Regions from separate parts of the Saccharothrix sp. DSM 118769 genome, predicted to be linked through region 3. Evidence: riboswitches for the same ligand, from Rfam matches in the RefSeq annotation. Region 3 holds a riboswitch; each other region holds the start of a gene.

Region 1 (3,269 bases), 280 kb from region 3:
GCACGGCACCGGGTTCCGCGCTCACCGCCGCCCCCGCGACCGGCTGTCCGCGTTTACCCCACCGGTGACACCTGCGAGGGGCCGCGCCGCCGGCCCCGCGCCGGGACGGGCCCCTCGCAGGCGTGTGCGGTGAGTTGTGGATCAACCCTCCGTGCCACCCCCTGGTGTCACACCTTCGGATTACACAACGTCAGCGTTCTTCAGCTAAACGATCACTAAACGTCACCCAAATGGCTTACGACGAGGGTATCTCTCAACCTCAACCTCAGCTTGAGACAAGACACGCTCAGCGCGTCGCGTTGACCTGCCCCCTAGGCGGTCTTACCGTCGAGCTCAGGTGAATTGCCACGGTGTGATTCGGGCACCGGGGCGGCTTCACGTTGGTCGCCGGTCGTCGTGACCGGACCGAGGGGAGGCAGGCGTGGTCGAGGAAGCGCCCATCCGGGCGGGAACCGGAGAACAGGGTGAACTGTTCCCGGACTCCTCGCTGCCGGACGAACTCGTCGGGTACCGCGGCCCCGCCGCGTGCCAGATCGCGGGAATCACCTACCGCCAGCTCGACTACTGGGCACGCACGGAGCTGGTCAACCCGACCATAAGGAGTGCGCACGGCTCCGGCAGCCAGCGGCTCTACTCGTTCAAGGACATCCTCGTCCTGAAGGTCGTCAAAAGGCTCCTGGACACCGGCGTCTCGCTCCAGAACATCCGGGTCGCGGTCGACCACCTGCGCCGCCGCGGCGTGCAGGACCTGGCCCGGATCACGTTGTTCAGCGACGGCACCACGGTCTACGAGTGCACCTCGCCCGAGGAGGTCGTCGACCTGCTCCAGGGCGGTCAGGGCGTGTTCGGCATCGCGGTCAGCGGCGCCATGCGGGAGATCAGCGGCACGATCCACGAGTTCCCCGCCGAACGGGCCGACGGCGCCGAGGTCGTGGGGCCGTCCGACGACGAGCTGTCCCGCCGCCGCCGCACCCGCGCCATCGGCTGAGCCCCCCCGCGCACCCGGACCGCCGACCGCGGGCGACCGGCGGTCGACAACCGACGACGACTCGGCCCGCGGCGGGCCCACGGGTAGCGGTGCGCGGGTACCCACCTCCGCGGCGGGCAAACCGGTGAGATCCACGTCGCGCCGGCGGTACCGGCGGCACCCCCGCCGGGTACGATTCGCGAGCAGTCGCTTTATCCCGTGCGGGAGAGTCCGAGCCAGTCTCGGCGCCGAAGGAGCAAATCCTCCCCGGAACCTCTCAGGCGCAAGGACCGCGCGGGTGAGACGCCTCTGGAAAGCGGGTCGGGCAACCGACCCCGCCGACGGTGCAAGCCCGGTCGAGCAGTCCGGGTGAAGCTCTCAGGCGCCCGGCGCCGGGCAGAAGACAGAGGGGGAGGGCAACGGCCGGAGTGTGCCCGTAGCCCTGGAGGCGCCTTTATGACGCAGGACCGCATCCCCCTCGCCGCTCTCGAGCACGGCACCCCGTTCGCCGACCGGCACGTGGGCCCGCGGCCCGCCGAGCTGGCCCGCATCCTCGACGTCATCGGCGTCGGCTCCCTGGAGGAACTGGCGCAGCGCGCCGTGCCCGACTCGATCCGCGAGCGCGACCTGGTGCTGGACCTGCCCGCGCCCGCCACCGAGACCGAGGCGCTGGCCGAGCTGCGCGCGCTGGCCTCCCGCAACCGGCCGATGACGCAGATGATCGGCCTCGGCTACTACGGCACGACCACCCCGCCGGTGATCCGCCGCAACGTGCTGGAGAGCCCCGCCTGGTACACCGCGTACACGCCGTACCAGCCCGAGATCTCCCAGGGCCGCCTCGAAGCCCTCCTCAACTTCCAGACGGTGGTCGGCGACCTCACCGGCCTGCCGCTGGCCAACGCGTCCATGCTGGACGAGTCCACCGCCGCCGCCGAGGGCATGACGCTCGTGCGCCGGGCGGGCAGGTCCAAGTCCGCCAGGTTCGTCGTGGACGCCGACACGCTGCCGCAGACCCTCGCCGTCATCGAGACCCGCGCCGAGCCGCTGGGCATCGAGGTCGTCGTCGCCGACCTGTCGCAGGGCCTGGAGGGCCTCGGCCTGGGCGGCGACTTCTTCGGCGTGCTGCTGTCCTACCCCGGCGCGTCCGGCGTGGTCCGCGACCACGAGGCCCTGATCGCCGAGGTGCACAAGGCGGGCGCGCAGGCCGTCGTCGCCGCCGACCTGCTGGCGCTGACGCTGCTGCGCCCGCCCGGCGAGATCGGCGCGGACGTCGTCGTCGGCACCACCCAGCGCTTCGGCGTGCCCGTCGGGTTCGGCGGGCCGCACGCCGGCTACATGGCCGTCCGGCAGGGCCTGGAGCGGCAGCTGCCCGGCCGGCTCGTCGGCGTGTCCGTCGACGCGGACGGCTCGCTCGCCTACCGCCTCGCGCTCCAGACCCGCGAGCAGCACATCCGCCGCGAGAAGGCCACCAGCAACATCTGCACCGCGCAGGTCCTGCTGGCCGTCATGGCCTCCATGTACGCCGTCTACCACGGCCCCGAGGGCCTGAAGGCCATCGCGACCCGCGCGCACCGGATGGCCACGGTGCTCGCCGCCGGGCTGTGCGAGGCGGGCGTCGAGGTCGTGCACGGCGAGTTCTTCGACACCGTCCGGGCGCGCGTGGAGGGCCGGGCGGCCGAGGTCGTCGCCGCCGCCCGCGAGCTGGGCGTCAACCTGTGGCGGGTCGACGAGGACGTCGTGTCGATCGCGTGCGACGAGACCACCACCCGCGAGCACCTGCACCTGGTGTGGCGGGCGTTCGGCGTGACCGTCCCCGACGTGGACGCCCTGGACGCCGACACCGCCGACGGCATCCCCGCCGACCTGCGCCGCACCACCGACTACCTGACCCACCCGGTGTTCCACTCGCACCGCTCGGAGACCGCGCTGCTGCGCTACCTGCGGTCGCTGTCGGACAAGGACGTCGCGCTCGACCGCAGCATGATCCCGCTCGGGTCGTGCACGATGAAGCTCAACGCCACGGCCGAGATGGAACCCGTCACCTGGCCCGAGTTCGCCGAGCTGCACCCGTTCGCGCCCGTCGAGGACGCCGCCGGCCTGCTCTCCATCGTCTCCGACCTGGAGCGGTGGCTGGCCGAGGTCACCGGGTACGACGCGGTGTCGCTCCAGCCGAACGCGGGCAGCCAGGGCGAGTTCGCGGGCCTGCTCGCGATCCGCGCCTACCACCGCGCGAACGGGAACGCGCACCGCGACGTGTGCCTCATCCCGTCCAGCGCGCACGGCACCAACGCCGCGTCCGCCG
Region 2 (3,269 bases), 720 kb from region 3:
GGGCCCCCTCTGTTTTCCGGATCAGATCTCGGGCGCGGTGAACGCCAGGTCGTGCGCCTCGGCCACCGGCGCGTTGGTCAGCAGGCCCGCGTGGGTGTTGAGGCCGAGCGCCAGCGACGCGTCCGCGCGCAGCGCCTCCCGCCAGCCCCGGTCGGCCAGCGCGACCGCGTGCGGCAGGGTCACGTTGGTCAGCGCGTAGGTCGAGGTGCGCGGCACCGCGCCGGGCATGTTCGCGACGCAGTAGAACACCGAGTCGTGCACCTGGTAGGTCGGGTCGGCGTGCGTGGTCGGCCGGGAGTCGGCGAAGCAGCCGCCCTGGTCGATCGCGATGTCCACCAGCACCGAACCGGGCTTCATGTCGGCGACCAGCTCGTTGGTCACGAGCTTCGGCGCCTTCGCGCCGGGCACCAGCACCGCGCCGATGACCAGGTCGGCCTCGCGCACGGCCTGCTCGACCGCGTACCGGTTCGACGTGACGGTGCGCAGGCGGCCCTGGTAGAGGGCATCGATGTGTCGCAGCCGGTCGACGTTGGTGTCCAGGATCTCCACGTCCGCGCCCATGCCCGCGGCGATCACGGCCGCGTTCAGGCCCGCCACGCCGCCGCCGATCACGACCACGCGCGCCGGGTGCACGCCGGGCACGCCGCCGGGCAGCACGCCCCGGCCGCCGGACGGCTTCATCAGCGAGAACGCGCCCACCTGCGGCGCGAGGCGACCCGCGACCTCGGACATCGGCGCGAGCAGCGGCAGGGCGCCGTTCGGGGTCTGCACGGTCTCGTAGGCGATGGCCGTGGTGCCGGAGGCCAGCAGCGCCTCGGTCAGCGGCCGGTCGGCGGCCAGGTGCAGGTAGGTGAACAGGACCTGGCCCTCGCGCAGCCGCGGGTACTCCTCGGCGACCGGCTCCTTGACCTTGAGCACCAGCTCGCCCTCGGACCACACGTCGTCGGCCCCGGCGAGCACCTTGGCGCCCGCGGCCGCGTACTCCTCGTCCGTGATCGCCGAGCCGAGGCCCGCGCCGGCCTCGACGAACACCTCGTGACCGCGTGACGCCAGCTCGTGGGCGCCCGCCGGGGTCAGCGCGACGCGGTACTCGTGGTTCTTGATCTCCCGGGGGACTGCGATCCGCACGGTGGGCTCCTTCGGCTGTCGTGTTCGCCAAAGGTCGGGTACCCGGGGCGCGGTGTCATCGTGCGCGCGGAACCAAGGAGGACGGGTCCGGTTGTGCCGGCGGAACAAGTCGTGCGGCGCGTTGACACCCGTCCGGGCCGGCACCTAGCGTGCGGGTCACCCAACTGAACATCGGCCGCGGCGCCTCGACGGCGCCGGAACCCGCGCGGGAGAGACCTCGTTCGTTCGAGGCGCCGAAGGAGCAAGTCCCCCGCACACTCTCAGGCAGCGAGAACCGCGCGCGGTGAGGCGACTCTGGAAAGCGCACCCTCGTCCGAGGGGGCGCACCCACGGTGCAAGCCGCGCGCGCGGCGAAGCTCTCAGGTCCCAGGACAGAGTGGGGGTGGACCTTCACCACCAGGGAGCGCTGACGTGACCTTTCCGGAGAACCTGCTGTACACGCCCGAGCACGAGTGGGTCGACTGGGCGCCGGGCACCCGGGAGCCCGTGTCGGTCGGGATCACCTCGTACGCGACCGAGTCGCTGGGCGACGTCGTGTTCGTCGAGCTGCCCGCCGTCGGCACGCGGGTCGCGTCCGGCGAGGTGTGCGGCGAGCTGGAGTCCACCAAGTCGGTGAGCGACCTGTACGCGCCGGTCAGCGGCGAGGTCGTGGAGGTCAACACGGCGGCGGTCGACGACCCGTCGTTGATCAACAACGACCCGTACGGCGGCGGCTGGCTGTTCAAGGTGGCCGTCGAGGACGCCACCGGGCTGCTGACCGCCGCGAAGTACGCGGAACTGACCGAGGGCTGATCCGTGGCGATCAGCGTGTTCGACCTGTTCTCCGTGGGCATCGGTCCGTCGAGTTCGCACACGGTCGGGCCGATGCGCGCGGCGACGATGTTCGTGGACCGCCTGGGTGCACGAACGAGTTCAGTCGACCGAGTGCACGTGGAGCTGTTCGGGTCACTCGGAGCAACCGGCCACGGGCACGGCAGCCCGAAGGCCGTCCTGCTCGGCCTGGAGGGCCACAAGCCCGAGGAGGTCGACCCGGTGGCGGCGTCCGCGCGGGTCGAGGAGGTCCGGGCGACCGGGCGGTTGCGGCTCGGCGGCGTCCACGAGATCGCGTTCACCGAGGACACCGACCTCGTCATGCACCGGCGCAAGTCGTTGCCGCTGCACCCCAACGGGATGCGCTTCGAGGCGTTCTCCGGGTCGTCGCCGGTCGACTCGGCCGTCTACTACTCGGTGGGCGGCGGGTTCGTGGTCGACGAGACCGCGTCCGGCACCGACCGGATCAAGCCGGACAGCACGCCGGTCGCGCACCCGTTCCGCAGCGGGGACGAGCTGCTCGCGCGGACCCGGGAGACCGGGCTGCCGATCAGCGGCCTGATGCTGGACAACGAGCGGTCGTGGCGGTCGGAGGAGGAGATCCGGTCCGGCCTGCTCCACATCTGGCAGGTCATGCAGGAGTGCGTGGAGCACGGCTGCACGGAGACCGGCGAACTGCCCGGCGGCCTCAAGGTGCGGCGGCGGGCGGCCGAGATGAGGTCCCGGCTGGCCGCCGAGCACTACGCCACCGACCCGCTGCGGGTGATGGACTGGGTGACCCTGTTCGCGCTGGCGGTGAACGAGGAGAACGCCGCGGGCGGTCGCGTCGTCACCGCCCCCACCAACGGCGCGGCCGGCATCGTGCCCGCGGTGCTGCACTACTACGCGAGGTTCGTGCCGGGCGCGTCCGACGACGGCGTGGTGCGGTTCCTGCTCACGGCGGGCGCGATCGGCGTGCTGTTCAAGGAGAACGCGTCGATCTCCGGCGCCGAGGTCGGCTGCCAGGGCGAGGTCGGCTCGGCCTGCTCCATGGCCGCCGGCGGTCTGGCGGAGGTGCTCGGCGGCACGCCGGAGCAGGTCGAGAACGCGGCCGAGATCGCGATGGAGCACAACCTCGGGCTGACCTGCGACCCGATCGGCGGGCTCGTGCAGATCCCGTGCATCGAGCGCAACGCGCTGGCGTCGATCAAGGCCATCACGGCGGCGCGCATGGCACTGCGGGGCGACGGGTCGCACTTCGTGTCCCTGGACAAGGTCATCAAGACCATGCGGGAGACGGGGAAGGACATGCACCACAAGTACAAGGAGACCGCTCGGGGCGGCCTGGCGGT
Region 3 (3,269 bases):
GGGCTATAACGCGCTGGTAACAGGGTTTTTGGCAAACCAGGGTCTAGCGGTTGTCGGTACCCGCTAATACGGTGCGCTGCATTGGCTGATCTTCGACCGACGAGGAGGCAGAATGGTCGAGGACTCGGGAGTCGACGAGCTGCTGCGGCAGTGGGCGGCTGAGCGCTCGGACGACGCCGAGCTGCAGGAGGTGAACCGGATCAAGGACGCGTGGCTCGCGGAAGCCCCGCCGTCCCCGGGGATCCCGGTGCAGCGGGCGAACGGCGGGAACCGCGGCCTGATGAGGGTCGAGTCCGCGGACCCCGCCTACGTGGCGGCGATGCGGAAGAGGGCGCCCGAGGTGCCCGAACCCCTGCTCGCCGCCGCCGCCAGCTACTGGCAGCTGGTGGGTGACCTGTCGGAGGCGGAGCTGTGGTGGGACGCGGGCATCAGCCCGTTGGACCAGCGCGCTCTGGACTACCGGGCGGCCGGGCTCACGCCCGCCGACCTCGGTCGTCGTCTCGGCCCGATGACGGTGCTCCAGCACCTGCGTCGGGGCAGTGCGGCAGCCTGGTGCGTGGCCAGGTTGCAGAGGCAACGCCGGGACGGCGTCGCCTAGTCCGGATCGACGAAGAGTCGGGCGGGCTCCTGAGGTCGAGGGGCCCAACGCCCGTGAGGGGCGGGCTCCCGCGTGGGGAGCCCCGGCCCGAGGGGGCTCTCAGCTCCCGCGAAGTACCCTTGAGGTGTGCACGGCCTCATCACCCCCAAGCGCGTCGCCATCGCCGCTGTCTGCGTGGCCGCGCTGGTCGTGTGCTGCGGTCTCGCCTACTGGCAGTGGGAGCGCTTCTCCCAGGCGGGCGGCACGTTCCAGAACCTCGGCTACGTGTTCCAGTGGCCCCTGTTCGGCCTGTTCCCGGCGTTCATGGTGTGGCGCATCCGCAGGCTGGACGCCCAGCGCCGGGCCGAGGGGACCGCCGGGGAGACCGAGGTCACCCCCGACGGGGGTACCCGGGAGCCGGTGGCCGAGCCGCCGGCGCCGGTCGTTACCGTTGACCCCGTCGGAACACCCGCGCGCGACGACGAGGACGACGAGTTGGCGGCCTACAACCGCATGCTCGCCCAGCTCCACGCGCGGGACCAGCGGTGAGGTGAGGGTAGGGCGATGAGCGGCGCGTTGACCAGGTTCCGGTTCATGGCTTACGTGGTCGGCGTCGGCCTGCTGCTGCTCGTGGTCGCCATGATCGCCAAGTACGCGGGCGGCACCGAGACCATGATGAGGGTCGTCGGCCCCGTCCACGGCTTCCTCTACGCCATCTACCTGGTGCTCACCGTCGACCTCGCCCTCAAGGCGCGCTGGTCGATCAAGGCCACGGTGCTCGTCCTGCTGGCCGGCACCGTCCCGTTCGTGTCGTTCTACGCCGAGCGCAAGGTCGTGGAGAGCGTCCGGGCCGAGAAAGCCCTGTGACGCGGCGGGTTGACCCCGGCCACCAGGCACATCTAGCGTCTGGCGGTACCAACTGAACACGGCCGTCGATGTCGCGCGGGAGAGTCCCCACCAGTCGGGGCGCCGAAGGAGCAACTCCTCCCCGGAATCTCTCAGGCACAGCTACCGCCCGACGAAGGCAACTCTGGAAAGCAGGCGCACCCGGTGCGCCTCGCCCACGGTGCAAGCCGCTCACCGGCAGCGGCGAAGCTCTCAGGCTCATGACAGAGGGGGAGGCTTCTTCGACGAGGAGTCTCCGATGGACCGTGTCACCCTTCACCCGTGCCCGCCGACCCGACCGGTCGGCGCTACCGGCATGCCCGCACCCTGGGAGGACCCCGCCTGATGGAAAGCCGACGCACGCCCCTGCACGCCGAGCACGAGGCCCTGGGCGCACTGTTCACCGACTTCGCGGGCTGGCGGATGCCGCTGCGCTACGACAGCGAGCTGGCCGAGCACCGCGCGGTGCGCACCTCGGCGGGCCTGTTCGACCTGACGCACATGGGCGAGATCGTGCTGACCGGGCCGGGTGCGGGCGCCGCGCTGGACCACGCCCTGGTCGGCCACGCGTCGGCGATCGGCGTGGGACGCGCCCGGTACACGATGATCTGCGAGGCCGACGGCGGCGTCGTCGACGACCTGATCGTCTACCGCACGGGTGACCAGGAGTACCTGGTCGTGGCCAACGCGTCCAACGCGGCCGTCGTGTTCGAGGCGCTGGTCGAGCGGGCGAAGGGCTTCGACACCACCGTCGAGGACCGCTCCACCGACTACGCGCTGCTCGCCGTGCAGGGGCCGCGGTCCACCGAGATCCTGGCCGGCCTCACCCCGACCGACCTGGCCGGGGTGAAGTACTACGCCTCCTACCCGACCGAGGTGGCGGGCAGGCCCGTGCTGCTCGCCCGCACCGGCTACACCGGCGAGGACGGCTTCGAGCTGTTCACCGCCCCGGACGACGCCGCGCACGTGTGGCGGGCGCTGCTGGAGGCCGGCCGGGAGCACGACCTCAGGCCCGCCGGGCTCGGCTGCCGCGACACCCTGCGCCTGGAGGCCGGGATGCCGCTGTACGGCAACGAGCTGGGCCGGGACCGCACCCCGTTCCACGCCAACCTGGGCCGCGTGGTGAAGCTCGACAAGCCGGGCGACTTCGTCGGCCGCGACGCCCTGGCCGCCACCGCGGCCGAGGGCGTGCGCCAGGTCCTCGTCGGCCTGAAGACCACCTCCCGCCGCGCCCCCCGGCACGGCTACCCCGTGCTGGACGCGGGGGGCACCCCGATCGGCGAGGTGACCAGCGGCGCGCTGTCGCCGACCCTGGGCTACTCGGTGGCCATGGCCTACGTGGCCGAGGGGCACGCCGAGCCCGGCACCGAGCTGTCCGTCGACGTCCGCGGCAAGCGCGAGCCCGTCGAGGTCGTCGCGCTGCCGTTCTACAAGCGCCCGAGCTGACCGCCCGAGCTGACTAGGAGAGAGATCCCATGTCCGAGCACTTCAACACCTCCCTCGCGGAGTTCGACCCGGAGGTCGCGGACGCCGTCGCCGCCGAGCTGCACCGGCAGCAGAGCACGCTGGAGATGATCGCCTCGGAGAACTTCACGCCGGTGTCGGTGCTCCAGGCGCAGGGCTCGGTGCTGACGAACAAGTACGCCGAGGGCTACCCCGGCCGGCGCTACTACGGCGGCTGCGAGAACGTCGACGTCATCGAGCGGCTGGCGATCGAGCGGGTCAAGGGGCTGTTCGGGGCGGGCTTCGCCAACGTGCAGCCGCACTCGGGCGCGCAGGCCAACGCGTGCGCGATGTTCGCCCTGCT

Evidence for each region. Region 3 has a riboswitch for glycine ahead of gcvT (glycine cleavage system aminomethyltransferase GcvT). Riboswitches for the same ligand answer to the same signal wherever they lie in the genome.
Region 1: it holds a riboswitch for glycine, as region 3 does, so the genes downstream of both, gcvP (aminomethyl-transferring glycine dehydrogenase) here and gcvT (glycine cleavage system aminomethyltransferase GcvT) in region 3, are expected to answer to the same signal.
Region 2: it holds a riboswitch for glycine, as region 3 does, so the genes downstream of both, gcvH (glycine cleavage system protein GcvH) here and gcvT (glycine cleavage system aminomethyltransferase GcvT) in region 3, are expected to answer to the same signal.

The regions. Positions count from the first base shown of each region.
Region 1 covers NZ_CP193627.1:7,786,234-7,789,502, reverse strand. Annotated here, with positions in the region: gene ACRAKJ_RS32630 (MerR family transcriptional regulator) at 422-988, shown strand; glycine riboswitch at 1,180-1,270, shown strand; gene gcvP (aminomethyl-transferring glycine dehydrogenase) at 1,424-3,269, shown strand, end outside.
Region 2 covers NZ_CP193627.1:8,787,796-8,791,064, reverse strand. Annotated here, with positions in the region: gene ald (alanine dehydrogenase) at 22-1,128, opposite strand; glycine riboswitch at 1,325-1,415, shown strand; gene gcvH (glycine cleavage system protein GcvH) at 1,540-1,920, shown strand; gene ACRAKJ_RS37375 (L-serine ammonia-lyase) at 1,924-3,269, shown strand, end outside.
Region 3 covers NZ_CP193627.1:8,067,537-8,070,805, reverse strand. Annotated here, with positions in the region: gene ACRAKJ_RS33970 (helix-turn-helix transcriptional regulator) at 113-598, shown strand; gene ACRAKJ_RS33965 (hypothetical protein) at 725-1,126, shown strand; gene ACRAKJ_RS33960 (DUF3817 domain-containing protein) at 1,142-1,444, shown strand; glycine riboswitch at 1,511-1,601, shown strand; glycine riboswitch at 1,603-1,697, shown strand; gene gcvT (glycine cleavage system aminomethyltransferase GcvT) at 1,808-2,908, shown strand; gene glyA (serine hydroxymethyltransferase) at 2,938-3,269, shown strand, end outside.